2 regions of the Bacillus sp. N1(2025) genome follow, and region 1 is predicted to be linked to the other one. Evidence: riboswitches for the same ligand, from Rfam matches in the RefSeq annotation. Region 1 holds a riboswitch; the other holds the start of a gene.

The links. A riboswitch is a leader RNA that binds a small molecule or an ion and turns the genes downstream of it on or off. The one in region 1 is predicted to bind S-adenosylmethionine.
Region 2: another riboswitch for S-adenosylmethionine. It lies ahead of metN (methionine ABC transporter ATP-binding protein MetN); the one in region 1 lies ahead of ACNFN4_RS11550 (bifunctional homocysteine S-methyltransferase/methylenetetrahydrofolate reductase).

The regions. Positions count from the first base shown of each region.
Region 1 is NZ_JBLTJB010000004.1:224,930-232,477, forward strand. It holds gene ACNFN4_RS11530 (methyl-accepting chemotaxis protein) at 1-639, opposite strand, end outside; gene ACNFN4_RS11535 (BMP family lipoprotein) at 636-1,613, opposite strand; gene ACNFN4_RS11540 (CvfB family protein) at 1,771-2,667, opposite strand; gene ACNFN4_RS11545 (YajQ family cyclic di-GMP-binding protein) at 2,767-3,258, shown strand; SAM riboswitch class I at 3,359-3,480, shown strand; gene ACNFN4_RS11550 (bifunctional homocysteine S-methyltransferase/methylenetetrahydrofolate reductase) at 3,570-5,411, shown strand; gene ACNFN4_RS11555 (GNAT family N-acetyltransferase) at 5,494-5,934, shown strand; gene ACNFN4_RS11560 (pentapeptide repeat-containing protein) at 6,158-6,784, shown strand; gene ACNFN4_RS11565 (DinB family protein) at 6,938-7,432, shown strand; gene iolG (inositol 2-dehydrogenase) at 7,478-7,548, opposite strand, start outside.
Region 2 is NZ_JBLTJB010000003.1:260,438-267,985, forward strand. It holds gene gcvH (glycine cleavage system protein GcvH) at 1-299, shown strand, start outside; gene ACNFN4_RS09085 (YusG family protein) at 354-590, shown strand; gene ACNFN4_RS09090 (toprim domain-containing protein) at 660-1,025, shown strand; gene ACNFN4_RS09095 (thioredoxin family protein) at 1,028-1,348, shown strand; gene ACNFN4_RS09100 (SCP2 sterol-binding domain-containing protein) at 1,445-1,795, shown strand; SAM riboswitch class I at 1,906-2,012, shown strand; gene metN (methionine ABC transporter ATP-binding protein MetN) at 2,118-3,143, shown strand; gene ACNFN4_RS09110 (methionine ABC transporter permease) at 3,136-3,804, shown strand; gene metQ (methionine ABC transporter substrate-binding lipoprotein MetQ) at 3,818-4,633, shown strand; gene ACNFN4_RS09120 (carboxymuconolactone decarboxylase family protein) at 4,726-5,103, shown strand; gene ACNFN4_RS09125 (hypothetical protein) at 5,296-5,448, shown strand; gene sufC (Fe-S cluster assembly ATPase SufC) at 5,625-6,410, shown strand; gene sufD (Fe-S cluster assembly protein SufD) at 6,428-7,548, shown strand, end outside.

The DNA.
Region 1 (7,548 bases):
AGCAAGATTCCCTCCCGCAATACGACGGGCATTTTCAGCCATGCGGCGGATCGGCCCTGCTATTCTCTTCGTCAGCCTGATGGAAGATATGACGGTGACGGCAAGTATCACGATGGTCAGCACGGCTGCGCTGTAAACGATAAACTGAATCTGGTCAGCCGTCTGCTTCTGCATGTCTTCATAGTGATCCCGGCTTTTCAGATTCAGCATATAAATATCATTCAGAAGACCGTTGATGCGGGCCGCCGTCCTTGTCGCTTCAGCCGGGCTTTTCGAATCAAGAGCAGCGTCCGCCTCCGCCTGCCACGATTCGTATTTTTTGGCGAGTTTGTCATAAGCGGCTTTGTCCGCATCGTCCGTCATCGTTTTTTCGAGCGCCGCCAGTTTGTCTGAGCTGCTTTTCATATAGCTTCGCACATCTTCTTTCTGGGCGTCTGCGAGCGTATAGGAATAGCCGGTGATGCTTTCTTTTAACGTATTAAGGTCAGCTTTTGCTTCCTGGACGTTTAACAGCGCGTCCACTTCATCTTCATTTGAAGCCTGAATCTTCATCATGTTTACGATGGTAAAGCCGATGACGGCGGCGAAGCAAATCATCGTAACGGCTGCGTTAACGAGCAGCCTTGTCCGTAATGTCACTTCAGATCGCCTCCTTTTTCAATCAGGCTGTTTTTCATATCCGTGATCTTTTTCGCCAGCCCGCCTGCGTTTTTGACAACTCTGATCTTGGCTAATTCCATGCCGTTTTCCTTCAGTCCGTAAACGATCTCACCGCTTTTGATCTCCTTGTTGTCTTTTAAATCTTTCGCCAATTCATAGATGACATGGTCGACATTTTTCACTAAAGAAGAGATAACGGCGTGCTCGGCGGTGTAATATTGATCGCTGTCAACACCGATGGCGTATACTTTTTGCGCCTCCGCTTCTTTCAGTGCGCCGACGCCCGTGAAGCCGGCCGCCGTAAACAGGACATCGGCTTTTTTTCGGATCATGTTTTGGGCGATGCGCTTCCCGAGCTTATCATCATCAAACGTACCGCTGATGTCCGACAGCACGCGGATTTTCGGTTTGACTGATTCCGCGCCTTTCAGATAGCCTTTTTTAAACCGTTTAATGACGTCGGCATCTGAACCGCCGATAAATCCGATCGTGCCGGTTTTGCTCGTCATAGCCGCCAGCGCTCCGGCTAAGAAGCTTCCTTCATCCTCTTTAAACGTGACGGAGGTGACATTATCCAGGTCTGATACGGAATCAATCAGCACAAACCGCTGCTTCGGATATTTTTTGGCGACCTTTTCTAAATCCGCCTGCATGCTGTAACCGAGCCCCACAACAAGATCATTGCCTTCCCGGACAAGCTGGGTCAGTCCTTTTTCGTATGTACCGGTATCTTTTATTTCCCGATAGTCAAATGTGATGCCGAGCTCGTCTCTCGCTTTCATCAAACCTTGAAAGCCTGAATCATTAAATGATTGGTCGCCGAGGCCGTTGTCTGTCAGCATGATGCCGATTGTTTTCGTTTTTTCGGCCGCCGTTTCCTCAGATTTGCCGGCACATCCCGCCGTGCTGAGCGCAATCAGCAGTACAGCCGCAAATATCGCCATTTTTTTCATTGAAACTCTCCTTTTGTTTTTTCTATAGTTATATATCGGTTCGGATGTCAGAATATTTTATTTCAATAAAACAGGATGTTAAACAAATGAGGAATATAGCAGCTTTTGAGAAAATAAAAAACATCGGTTTTGGTTCACCGATGTTTTTGCAGAACATTTATTGTTTTTCGTATGTCCAGCCGTCTTTCTGATACACTTTGCCGTTTTTCATCAGGTGCCCGAGCGCCCGCTTAAAGGCGGCTTTGCTTAAATGAAACCGTTCGCGGATATCGTCAGGATGGCTTTTGTCTCCGTAAGGCATCGCGCCGTTTCTTGATCTCAGGTAGGTCAGAATCTCTTCCGCGTCAACCGAAAGCGCATCCTGCTTTCTCGGCAGCAGGGACATGTTGACGGAGCCGTCTTCCTTTACCTCGATGACACGCCCTGTCACGCGGCTGCCGAGTCTCGGCTCTTCTTTTCTTTCTGAAGGGTGAATAAACGCGCGGATGCCTTCATCGGTAATCAGAAAAGATCCTGATGCAATCAGTCTGTACACCGTGCCTGTCAGGTCTTTATTCATGACGTCTTCCTCTGCATCCGTAAATAATTCACTGATGATATCCTCAGGCGCCGGTTTGGCAAACATGCGCCCGCGGCTTGTCACCTTCAGCATGCAATACAGTCTGTCTCCTTTTTGCGGCCAGACGGATTTGTACGGAGGCAGGTGCTCCGTTGCGACGAGCGCGTCTTTTGACAGACCGACGTCGACGAATACGCCCATATCTTCCACAGCGTCCGTCACTTCCACCCATCCGTAGTCATAAAAGCTGATGAGCGGCTTTTTCATCGTCGCCGCGAGTCTTTCCTGATGATCGACGTAAATAAATACGTCCACTTCATCTCTGTCTTCGATATCCTCTGTGATTTCACTGTTATGTAAAAGAACCGTATCCTCGCCGTCGGTTAAAAAATAACCGAAATCGGTTTGGTGATCTATACTAAGCGTGAGCTGCTGCCCTGGTCTCATGTTATCGTCCTTCCTGATTCGCCCGTATGAGGCTGATGTTTTTCTCATTTTTTCCAATATGCATAAATTCATGCTTTATGCTGTTGGACATTTCTCTTTATTCTACTATAATCAACTCATAAGTGAAATGTTATAGGAGGTTTTCTCATGGCAAAAGAAAGTTCTTTTGATATTGTATCCAAAGTTGAATTTCCCGAAGTGCAGAATGCGATTCAGATGACGCTGAAAGAAATCGGCACGCGCTATGACTTTAAAGGATCGAAAAGCGATGTGAAGTTAGAAAAGGAAGAACTTGTCCTGATTTCTGATGACGAGTTTAAACTGAATCAGCTCAAAGATGTGCTGAGCGGCAAGCTGATCAAACGGGACGTGCCGACGAAAAACATTGAATACGGCAAAATCGAAAATGCAACTGGAGGCACGGTGCGCCAGCGCGCGAAGCTTGTACAGGGCATTGATAAAGACAATGCCAAAAAAATCAACGCGGTGATTAAAAACTCCGGCTTGAAGGTCAAGTCGCAGATTCAGGACGACCAAGTGCGCGTCACCGGAAAAAATAAAGATGATCTGCAGCAGATTATTGCAGCCGTCCGCGGAGCAGACCTGCCGATTGACGTTCAATTTATTAATTTTAGATAAATTATGTGATTCCTATTGATTATTGTCTCTATTTTCGGTAAATTTGGAGAAAGGGATTTTCACAGTTAAGTTTTGGAAACCCATGACAATTACATGAACGTTCTTATCAAGAGAAGCCGAGGGACTGGCCCGACGACGCTTCAGCAACCGGTGTAGTGGTTTACCCAAACCATGACCAAGGTGCTAAATCCAGCAAGCTAAAAACAGCTTGGAAGATAAGAAGAGAGACAAATGATTACAAAGTCTTCTTCTTAAGAAGACTTTTTTTATTTCTCTTTTTTCCTTGCTGAATGTGATGAAGGAGGCAAACAATGGGACTATTACAAGACTTAGAAGAACGGATTTTAATCGGGGACGGCGCGATGGGCACTCTCCTCTATTCCTACGGCATTGACAGATGTTTTGAGGAACTGAACGTATCAAAGCCCGAAGAAATCAAGCGGATACATAAGGCTTACGTGGAAGCCGGGGCAGACATCATCCAGACAAATACGTACGGCGCGAATTTTATTAAGCTCTCAAGATACGGACTTGAGGATGAAACGAAAAAAATCAATCAGGAGGCGGTCAGAATCGCGCGCGCTTCCTCAGACGGCGCTTATGTATTGGGAACGATGGGCGGCATCCGCACCTTTAACAAAAACGCCTACAGCCTGGAGGAGATTAAACGCAGCTTTCGGGAGCAGCTTTATTTATTGCTGCACGAAGAGCCGGACGGTCTGCTTCTGGAAACATACTATGATTTAGAAGAGGCCCGCGAAGTGCTGAAGATCGCGAGAAAAGAAACGGAACTTCCGATTATGCTGAACGTATCCATGCACGAACAGGGCGTGCTGCAGGACGGAACGCCGCTTCGGGAAGCCCTCAGGTCCATTGCCGATCTCGGCGCTGACATAACGGGAATCAATTGCCGGCTCGGCCCGTACCACATGATTGAAGCGCTCACCGAAGTGCCGATTTTCCGTGACGCTTATTTATCGGTCTATCCGAACAGCAGCCTTCCGTCTTTAGAAGAAGGCCGGCTTGTTTATGATACGGACGATGCCTATTTCCGGGAGAGCGCCGTACAGTTCCGCACTCAGGGCGCGCGCATTATCGGCGGCTGCTGCGGTACGACGCCAAACCATATCAGAGCCATGGCTGAAGCGGTCCGCGGACTTTCTCCCGTCACTGATAAAGAAGTGAAAATCAGACGGGAAGAAGAAGTCATCTCCGTCCGGAATGAACGGACCGAGCCGGGTTTAAACGAAATCGCCGCTCAAAAACGGTCAATTATCGTAGAGCTTGATCCGCCGAAAAAATTGAATTTTGACAAATTTCTGCAAGCAGCGGCTGAATTAAAAGAAACCGGCATAGAAGCGCTGACGCTCGCTGACAATTCATTGGCGACACCGCGGATCAGCAATGCCGCCTGCGGTTCATTGCTGAAAGAGCGCCTTGATATCCGTTCTCTCGTTCACATTACATGCAGAGACCGCAACATCATCGGCCTTCAGTCACATTTAATGGGGCTGGATACGCTCGGGCTCACCGACATTTTAGCCATCACGGGCGATCCTTCAAAAATCGGCGACTTTCCGGGGGCTACCTCCGTCTATGATTTAACGTCCTTTGACTTGATCAGGCTGATTAAACAATTCAACGAGGGCATTTCTTTATCAGGGAAACCGCTCGGCAAGAAAACGAACTTTTCCGTAGCCGGAGCATTTAATCCGAATGTCCGCCACCTTGATAAAGCAGTCAAACGGCTGGAGAAAAAAATCGAGTGCGGAGCTGACTACTTCGTGTCCCAGCCTGTCTACTCGGAGCAGCAGCTCATTGACATTCATCATGAAACGAAGCATCTCAAAACACCGGTGTATATCGGAATCATGCCGTTAACGAGCAGCCGCAACGCAGAGTTCATTCATCATGAAATCCCGGGCATTAAGCTGTCAGACAGCATCCGCGAAAAAATGGCGCTCGCCGGCGAAGACAAGCGAAAGCAGAAAGCCGAAGGCCTCGCCATCGCCAAGTCGCTTCTCGACACGGCGTGCGAACTGTTTAACGGAATTTATTTAATCACCCCGTTTCTCCGTTCTGATTTGACGTCAGAGCTTGCAGCTTATATTAAGCAAAAGGATGAAAAGCGGGCTGATGTATATTTGCATTGACGCGAAAGAAGCCGCCTGATATGACAGGCGGCTTTTTCATGGTACGATACAGAAAAAGAATCAAGCAAAGGAGGATTTTTTCATGGTTGAAGTAAAACCCATCACCGCAGAAGACACATACGCGATCAGACACAGCGTGCTGCGCCCCCATCAGACGATTGAGGATTGTAAATATGATCAGGACAGCGTCAAAGGAGCCTTTCATCTCGGAGGTTTTTACGACGGAACATTGATCAGCATCGCTTCTTTCTACCCGCAGAACCAGCAGGCTTTACAGGCAGCGCCCGCCTACCAGCTGCGCGGCATGGCGACGCTTGAGGAATACCGGACGCAAAAAGCGGGAAGCACGTTAATCGCCTATGCGGAACGGAAACTGGCAGATATGGGGGCGGCGCTTGTCTGGTGCAACGCCAGATGTCACGTAAAGGGATATTACGAAAAGCTCGGCTGGAAAAGCACGGGCAGCCCCTTTGACATACCCGGCATCGGCCCGCATGTGATCATGTATAAAGAACTCGCCTGAAACAGACAAAAGCCCTCTTATCAGGGCTTTGTTTTTATCTTTCAGCGGGCGGATGACGTTCAAACGGAATGAAGCTTTTATAAGCGCCGCTATTGACGCGATCCCGCTTTGATATTACCCTTTGTTCAGTAAGCAACACGCCATTCGGCAAGGGTGGCAGGGTCGAAAGCGATATCTGCCAATTGCCGGTTTCAGCTATTATGTTTAGAAAAGGGAGTACGAGATGAATACGATCCAAAAACCGAAAATCCCGAAAGAATTGCCGGTGCTTTCTTTCACTGAAGCGCTTCAGGACGACCTCATAAAAGAAGTCGTCATAGAAAACGCCGTGATAAACGGCAAACTGGACGGCCTGCGCGCCGATAAAGTCATTTTCAGAAACACCGTTTTTACGGATGTCTCTTTCAGACATATGGAATGTACGGATGTCCTGTTTGACAAATGTGATGTCTCAAACGCTGATTTCAGCGGAAGCATCATCCATAGAACGGCGTTTCAGCATTCAAAACTTCTCGGCTTGAATCTGGCGGATTCCGCCATGCGTCATGTACGGTTTGAAGACTGCCTCGCACATTACAGCTCCTTCAGCTATTCCAATATGAAGCATGTCCGGTTTGACACGTGCGGCCTATCAGAAAGTGAGTGGAATGATACCGTTCTTGAATACACAGATCTTGACGTCTGTGATTTGAACGGCGCAAACTTCATCGGCACGTCTCTTTTTAATATGGATATCAGCACGTGCACATTTGATCATCTGCACGTCTCGCTTGATAAGCTGAAAGGATGCCGCATCTCTCCGTCTCATGCCGTGACATTCGCAGAAGCGCTCGGAGCCATTGTGACGTGATCTTTTATTAAACGAAACGGCGGGCGGCATCCTGAATAAATGCTCGGCATTGGTGATGTGGGGTGCTGCTTTTTATTTTGCGGCGCTTTTGTTTCGATAAAAGGAATTCGGCCAGGTCATGTTGAATGTACGGAAGGAAGAGGGGGAATTGGAATGTCAGACATTTTAAAGCTGTATCACTACCACAGATGGGCAAATGAGCAGGTTATTCAGCATCTGAAGACCCTGCCCGCGGCAAGCTTACAGCAGAAACTGGATAGTGTTTTTCCGACTGTGAACGCCGTGCTTGTGCATATATACCGGGCTGATTACATTTGGCTTCACGTGCTTTACGGAGAAACTTACGAACAAATCGTCTCGCAGTTTGATCAATTTGAAAAGCTTGACGGAGATTTTGAGGCGATTGAACATAGAATGACTGAACTGGACAAAGAATACAGCGAATTTTTAAGAGAATTGGAGAACACGGAAGGCCCGATCTCCATTTCTCATCCACGCATGGGAACGCTCCGGACGACATATGCCGATGTGATCCGGCATGTTGTGAATCACGGCACATACCATCGCGGCAATATAAGCGCGATGCTTCACCAAATGGGCTATAAAAGCGTGCCGACTGACTACATTTTTTTCTCATACGAATCATAAAAAAGCAAAGGCCTCCCGGGCCTTTGCTTTTTCACTTCGAATCTATCATAGTCCGGCATAGCCGAAGGCGCCCGGGGTAAGCTTTACAGGCCTTCCGGTTTTAAACGATTCCGTCG
Region 2 (7,548 bases), on a different contig from region 1:
ATTTCGCGCAAGCCGAACTTGGCGACATCGTCTTTGTCGAGCTTCCGGAAGTCGGCGCCGAAATTAAAGCGGACGAGCCATTCGGCAGCGTGGAATCCGTCAAAACCGTATCCGAACTGTACGCACCGATTAACGGAACGGTGACGGAAGTGAACGAAGACCTTGATGACAGTCCTGAATTCGTAAACGAGTCTCCGTATGAAAAAGCGTGGATGATCGTCGTGGAACCGGCTGATGCTGAAGAAATCGAAAACCTCATGACTTCCGAGCAATATGACGAAATGACACAGGAAGACTGATCGGATAGCAAAGGGGCCATTTGGACATTCTATCTGTAACGGGAGGTGTCTAAAATGGCTTTTGATAAACAAAAGGTCGATGTGACGGAGAACGTTACGGGCCGCTTTCAAAACGGCCGGTTTTCCTTGTTTCATGAAAATGAAGCCATCGGCGAGATGACAGGCATGGACCAGTACGAGCTCAAACAGGGCTTTTCATTTGAAAATCAAAAATTTTATAAAACAGCCGATGTCATAAACGGCAGCGATCCGAAATATGTCGATTGCGATTATGAGAATGGCTGGTGTTAACAGTTGGCGGTGAATTTCACTGCCTTCTTTTTCAATCTGACGCTAAAACAATCGGCAGGTGACGCGCTTATGTACAACGGAGATGAAAAGGTCATTATCGTAGAAGGAAAATCTGATAAAATCAAAGTCAGGGAAGTGCTCATCGAACCCGCGGAAATCGTCTGTACTAACGGAACAATCGGCCAAACCGAACTGGAAGATTTGGCGGACCGCCTGTTTGACAGAGACGTCTATATTTTAACGGACGCAGATGACTCCGGAGAAAAATTAAGAAAACAGCTGAAACGGGAGCTTCCCGAAGCGCGCCATATTTATATAGACAGAACATACAGGCAAGTCGAGTCGTGCCCGGGCCATCATCTCGCATCTGTGCTGATCAGAGCCGGCTTTGATGCTGACACTGTATTTTTGAAAAAGAACGACCTGAGGTGGTAATCATGAAAGAACTCCAAGAAAATGAACTCGAATCGATTCAGGATGACGTTTATCTCCTGTATTTGTACACCCCGTTTTGCGGCACATGCCAGCTGGCGTCCAAAATGCTTACTGTCGTCGAAGAAATGCTGCCCGGCGCCGCCTTCTATAAAAACAACGTGAATTATTCCCCCGCATTCGCCAAAGCCTATCAGATTGAAAGCGTTCCGTGCTTTTTGCTGTTTAAAGGCGGAGAGCTTGTTGAGAAAGGATACGCCTTCCGCTCCGTTTCCTATTTATATGAGCTGATTAAACAAAAAACATCGCAAACGTTCCCGATGTGACAATATTTACAGGAAAATGTCGTGCGGTTTATAAAGGGTTCTGTCCGTTAAAAAGAGAAAGTGTATGTATGGCCATTAAAACGGGAGGTTATACGAGTGGAGAAAATAGAAGTTTCAGAGAATGACGGACAGCATCTGTTTTTGAAACCGCTATTAAACGCCTCAACGCTGCTGATTACATTCCAAGGAGAAACAGAAGCCTTAACGGTCTCAATTAACGGACAGGGAGAAATGAGGAAAACGTCGGTTTCAAAGGAAAAATCTAATTTGACCTTTTACGGAAACCAGACGGAAATCATCCATCTCCTGCATGGTGATGTCTCTTTGCAAAAGCTTATCCAAAGCGGAAAACTCAAAGTGAAAGGATCATTCAGAGCTCTGCTGAAGCTGGAGGCCATCCTCTGGCTGACAAACGGATTTTTTCAGGCGATCAGTAAACGGCCGTAACTGCCAATCTACTATGTGACAATAGCTTCCAATATTTATTTTATTGACTTTTTATCATTCGCCGTGCTATTCTACAGTAAGAATTTCCGGACGAAAATACGATATGTTTTCTCTTATCAAGAGAGGTGGAGGGAAGTGCCCTATGAAGCCCGGCAACCATCAACAATGTTGAAATGGTGCCAATTCACTCGAAGCGGTCTGCTTTGAAAGATGAGAGAAAGGCCTTTTTCAATCAGCCTTTCTGCTCATTTATGCAGAAAGGCTTTTCTTTTGCGGAGAAACCCGGAAGATTTCTTAGAATAGTGTAAGGCGGGTGATTGCTTTGATCCATCTTCAAAATGTTTCAAAAATTTACAAAGCGAAGCATGGGGATGTCAATGCTGTCCAAGATGTCACTCTTGATATCAAAAAGGGCGAAATATTTGGAATTATAGGATATAGCGGAGCTGGTAAAAGTTCCTTAATCCGTCTCCTGAACGGCCTTGAAAAGCCGACGTCGGGAACCGTGGAAGTCGCGGGGACGGAATTAAATAAAGTAAGCAGCCGCGGACTGAGAAAAGCGCGCCAGGAAATCAGCATGATCTTCCAGCATTTTAACCTTCTGTGGTCGCGCACCGTCCGGGAGAACATTATGTTCCCGCTGGAAATCGCCGGCGTGAAAAAAAGCGAACGGATCCGCCGCGCTGATGAATTGATTAAACTGGTCGGATTAGAGGGGAAAGAAAAATCTTATCCGTCGCAGCTGAGCGGCGGTCAAAAGCAGCGTGTCGGCATAGCCCGGGCGCTCGCCAATAATCCGAAAGTCCTTCTGTGCGATGAAGCGACATCAGCGCTTGATCCGCAGACGACCGATTCAATTTTGGATCTTTTATCCGATATAAATGACAGACTCGGTCTGACGATCGTGCTCATTACCCATGAAATGCACGTCATCCGAAAAATCTGCAACAGAGTCGCCGTCATGGAAAACGGGAAAGTCGTTGAAGAAGGCGAAGTACTCCAAGTTTTCAGAAACCCGCGCGAACTGATGACCAAGCGTTTCGTTCAGCAGGTGACAGAACCGGAGGAGACGAAAGAAACCATCCAGCATTTTCTGCAGGAAACAGCGACAGGAAAAACGATTCAGCTTTCATTTGTCGGGCAGGCCGCCGAGCAGCCCCTCATTACGGAAATGATCCGAAACTTTGATGTGGACGTCAATATTCTGCAGGGGAAAATTTCACAGACGAAGGACGGAGCCTACGGTTCTTTATTCATTCATATTGACGGTCAGGAAAAAGAAGTAGAAAACGTGATCCGGTTCATCAAAGACAAACAGGTAGAAGCAGAGGTGATCACAAATGTTTGAAAAATGGTTCCCGAACGTTGATATAACCGAGCTGTGGACGGCCACATACGAGACCCTTTATATGACGGTCATCGCATTAGTTTTTTCATTTATCATCGGAGCGATTCTCGGTCTTCTGCTCTTTTTAACGGGCAAGGGAAGCTTATGGGAAAATAAAATCATTAACACCGTGATCGCGGCGGTCGTTAATATTTTCAGGTCTATTCCGTTTCTTATTTTAATTATTCTGCTTCTCGGCTTTACTAAGATTTTGGTCGGATCGATTTTAGGACCGAACGCCGCATTGCCGGCGCTGATTATCGGCTCCGCGCCGTTTTACGCCCGTCTTGCGGAAATTGCGCTGCGGGAAGTCGATAAAGGAGTCATTGAAGCTGCCAGATCAATGGGAGCAAAGACATCGACGATTATCTTCAAAGTGCTGATTCCTGAATCAATGCCTGCGTTAATTTCAGGCATCACCGTTACGGCCATCGCCCTGATCGGATCTACCGCCATTGCCGGCGCCATCGGTTCAGGCGGACTCGGAAACCTTGCATATGTAGAAGGCTACCAGTCCAATAATACGGATGTAACGTTTGTAGCGACAGTATTTATACTCATCATCGTCTTTATCATTCAGATTATCGGTGATGTAATTACAAATATAATAGACAAAAGATAAGGGAGGATTTACATTGAAAAAGATTGTATTAAGTGCGCTGCTGCTTGTGTTCGCGGGAGTTTTGGCCGCCTGCGGATCAAACGGCTCAAATAAAAAGGAAATCGTCGTCGCCGCGACAAAAACACCGCATGCTGAAATCTTAAAAGAAGCGGAACCGCTCTTGAAGGAAAAAGGCTACACATTAAAAGTAAAAGTGCTGAACGATTACAAAATGTACAACAAAGCGTTAGCTGATAATGAAGTGGATGCGAACTTCTTCCAGCACGTTCCTTACCTTGAACAGGAAATGAAAGAAAATAAAGATTACAAACTCGTGAATGCCGGAGCCGTTCACCTTGAGCCATTCGGAATTTACACGAAAAAATACAAATCACTGAAAGACCTGCCTAAAGGCGCGACCATCATCATGACGAACAATGTCGCTGAACAAGGCCGTATGCTGGCGATGCTTGAAAAAGCCGGACTGATCACACTTGATCCGAAGGTAAAAACGATTGAAGCCACTACGAAAAACATTACGAAAAACCCGAAAAACCTGACATTCAAAAAAATCGCCCCTGAATTAACGGCGAAAGCATATAATGAAGAAGAAGGCGATGCAGTCTTCATTAACGTCAACTATGCGATTCAAAACAAACTGAATCCGTTAAAAGATGCGATTGAAGTGGAATCAACGAAAAACAACCCGTACGCAAACATCATCGCCGTACGCAAAGGTGACGAAAAATCAGAGAAAATCAAAGCGCTTATGGAAGTGCTTCACTCTAAGAAAATCAAAGACTTTATTGAGAAAAAATACGACGGAGCCGTGCTTCCCGTATCTGAATAAAGCGAAAACCCCGGATGAATCATCCGGGGTTTTTTTCGGGTATTAATCGGAGAACTGTCCATAATAAAAAGGAAGGTTAACGATTGGAGGGAATGGCAGTGGCCCAATACCAGGATAACGGGAAAAGCGTGCATGACGCATTGAAACAATATAAAGAAGGTTTAGGCATATTCGAGCAAAAAATGCCGATGATGGGGCGGAAGTTTAATGAATTTACTGAACAGTGTTTCTCTGCGGATTCATTAACTGAAAAAGAGAAACAATTAATCGCTCTGGGCATCAGCATCAGCGCTCAAGATGAATTTTGCATGATTTATCATACGAAGGGCTGCCTTGACCAAGGGGCGACAGAAGAAAACATCCTTGAGGTCATCGGCGTCGCGGCGGCATTCGGGGGCGGCGCGGCTCTCAGTCAGGGAGTGACCCTCGTGCAGCAGTGCATTCAGGAATTCGGACATACGACGCATTAGAAAGAGCAATCGTGTGAATACCGTTTTTCAGATAAAGCGAGCGCCGGTTTTCGGCACATTCGAAAGGATTCAGGGGCACACTCTCTTTGGCCGGAGCAGAGGATCATTGTTACAATAGAAACAAATATATGAAGGGATTGATTCATTATCTGCACCAGCCACGAGAGACTGGACCTTGACTATACGCCTGAAATGGAAAAAGCGATGCAGAAGTCACACGGCATCGGCTACGAGGAATACGGACGGCGTCTTTCAAAAAGGATGGAAGTCGAACGGCAGAGGGAGCTTGAATATCAAAAAAGCAAGTTCCTCGCAGCGCAGCTTAATGAGAAAATCGGTCAGTAAAAAAGGGTGGATTTCCGCCCTTTTTCTGTTTCAAACAGCTTTAATTACGCCTTGATCTTTGATAAACTTTAGGAATGTTCCGGGTAATATAAAAAGTTGTATTTACTTTTCATTTGTTATAAAATTAGAATGAGAATAAATTGAGAATAATGATTATATATTTTGGAGGTATAGATATGGCTGCTTCAACATTAACGATCAAGGATCTTCACGTTGAAATCGAAGGAAAAGAGATCTTAAAAGGTGTAAACCTTGAAATAAAAGGCGGCGAATTCCACGCTGTCATGGGGCCGAACGGTACCGGTAAATCCACGCTCTCAGCAGCGATTATGGGACACCCGAAATACGAAGTTACAAAAGGCAGCATCACGCTTGACGGCAAGGATGTACTGGAAATGGAAGTGGACGAGCGCGCTCAGGCGGGTCTTTTCCTTGCGATGCAGTACCCAAGCGAAATCAGCGGTGTGACAAATGCCGATTTCCTTCGCTCTGCGATTAACGCCCGCCGTGAAGAAGGCGATGAAATTTCTCTTATGAAATTCATCCGCAAAATGGACGAAAACATGGAGTTCCTTGAAATGGACCCTGAAATGGCGCAGCGTTACCTGAACGAAGGTTTCTCAGGCGGGGAGAAAAAACGCAACGAAATCCTTCAGCTTATGATGATCGAGCCGAAAATCGCCATTCTTGACGAGATCGATTCAGGTCTTGATATCGATGCGCTTAAAGTCGTTTCTAAAGGAATTAACAGAATGCGCAGCGAAAACTTCGGCTGCTTAATGATCACTCACTACCAGCGCCTTCTGAACTACATCACGCCTGATGTCGTTCACGTTATGATGCAGGGACGCGTAGTGAAATCCGGCGGCGCGGAGCTTGCACAGCGCCTTGAAGCGGAAGGTTATGACTGGATTAAACAAGAACTAGGCATTGAAGACGAAACTGTAGGCCAAGAAGCGTAAGCGTTAGGGGGATAATCATGACATTGGAAACGAAACTATCCGTAGATCAGGAATATGTCAAAGGCTTTTCCGAAAAGCATCAAGAACCTGCCTGGCTGAAAAACCTGCGCTTACAGGCTCTTGAAAAAGCTGAAGATCTGCCGCTGCCTAAGCCTGATAAAACAAAAATCACAAATTGGAACTTTACAAAGTTCAACAAGCATACAGTAGAAAATGCGCCGCTTGCTTCTTTAGAAGATTTAGCTGATGAAGCAAAAGCGCTGATCGATATCGAAAACGAAGACAAAACGTTATACGTGCAGCGTGACCAAACGCCCGCTTTTCTTTCTCTTTCTAAAGAACTGAAAGACAAAGGCGTCATCTTTACGGACATCTTAACGGCTGCCCGTGAGCACAGCGACCTTGTTGAGAAGTATTTCATGAAAGACGGCGTTAAGGTCGACGAACATAAACTGACTGCGCTTCATGCAGCATTAATGAACGGCGGGGCATTCCTTTATGTTCCTAAAAACGTTCAGGTGGAGACGCCTGTTCAGGCCGTTTACGTTCATGAAAGCAATGACACGGCATTGTTCAACCACGTGCTGATTGTCGCTGAAGATCACAGCTCCGTCACTTACGTTGAGAACTACATCAGCACGGTGAATCCGAAAGAAGCTGTATTCAACATTATCAGTGAAGTGGTCACAGGCGATAATGCCAGCGTGACGTACGGCGCCGTTGACAACCTGTCAGCAGGCGTCACAACATACGTCAACCGCCGCGGAGCCGCGCGCGGACGCGACAGCAAAATCGAGTGGGCGCTCGGACTGATGAACGACGGCGACACGATTTCTGAAAACACGACAAACCTCTACGGTGACGGCACATACGGCGATACGAAAACCGTAGTTGTCGGAAGAGGAGAACAGACGGAAAACTTTACGACGCAGATCATCCACTTCGGTAAGGCTTCTGAAGGCTATATCCTGAAGCACGGAGTCATGAAAGATGCCGCATCTTCCATCTTTAACGGAATCGGCAAAATCGAGCACGGCGCGTCTAAAGCAAACGCTGAACAGGAATCCCGCGTTCTGATGCTGAGTGAAAAAGCACGCGGAGATGCAAACCCGATTCTTTTAATTGATGAAGACGATGT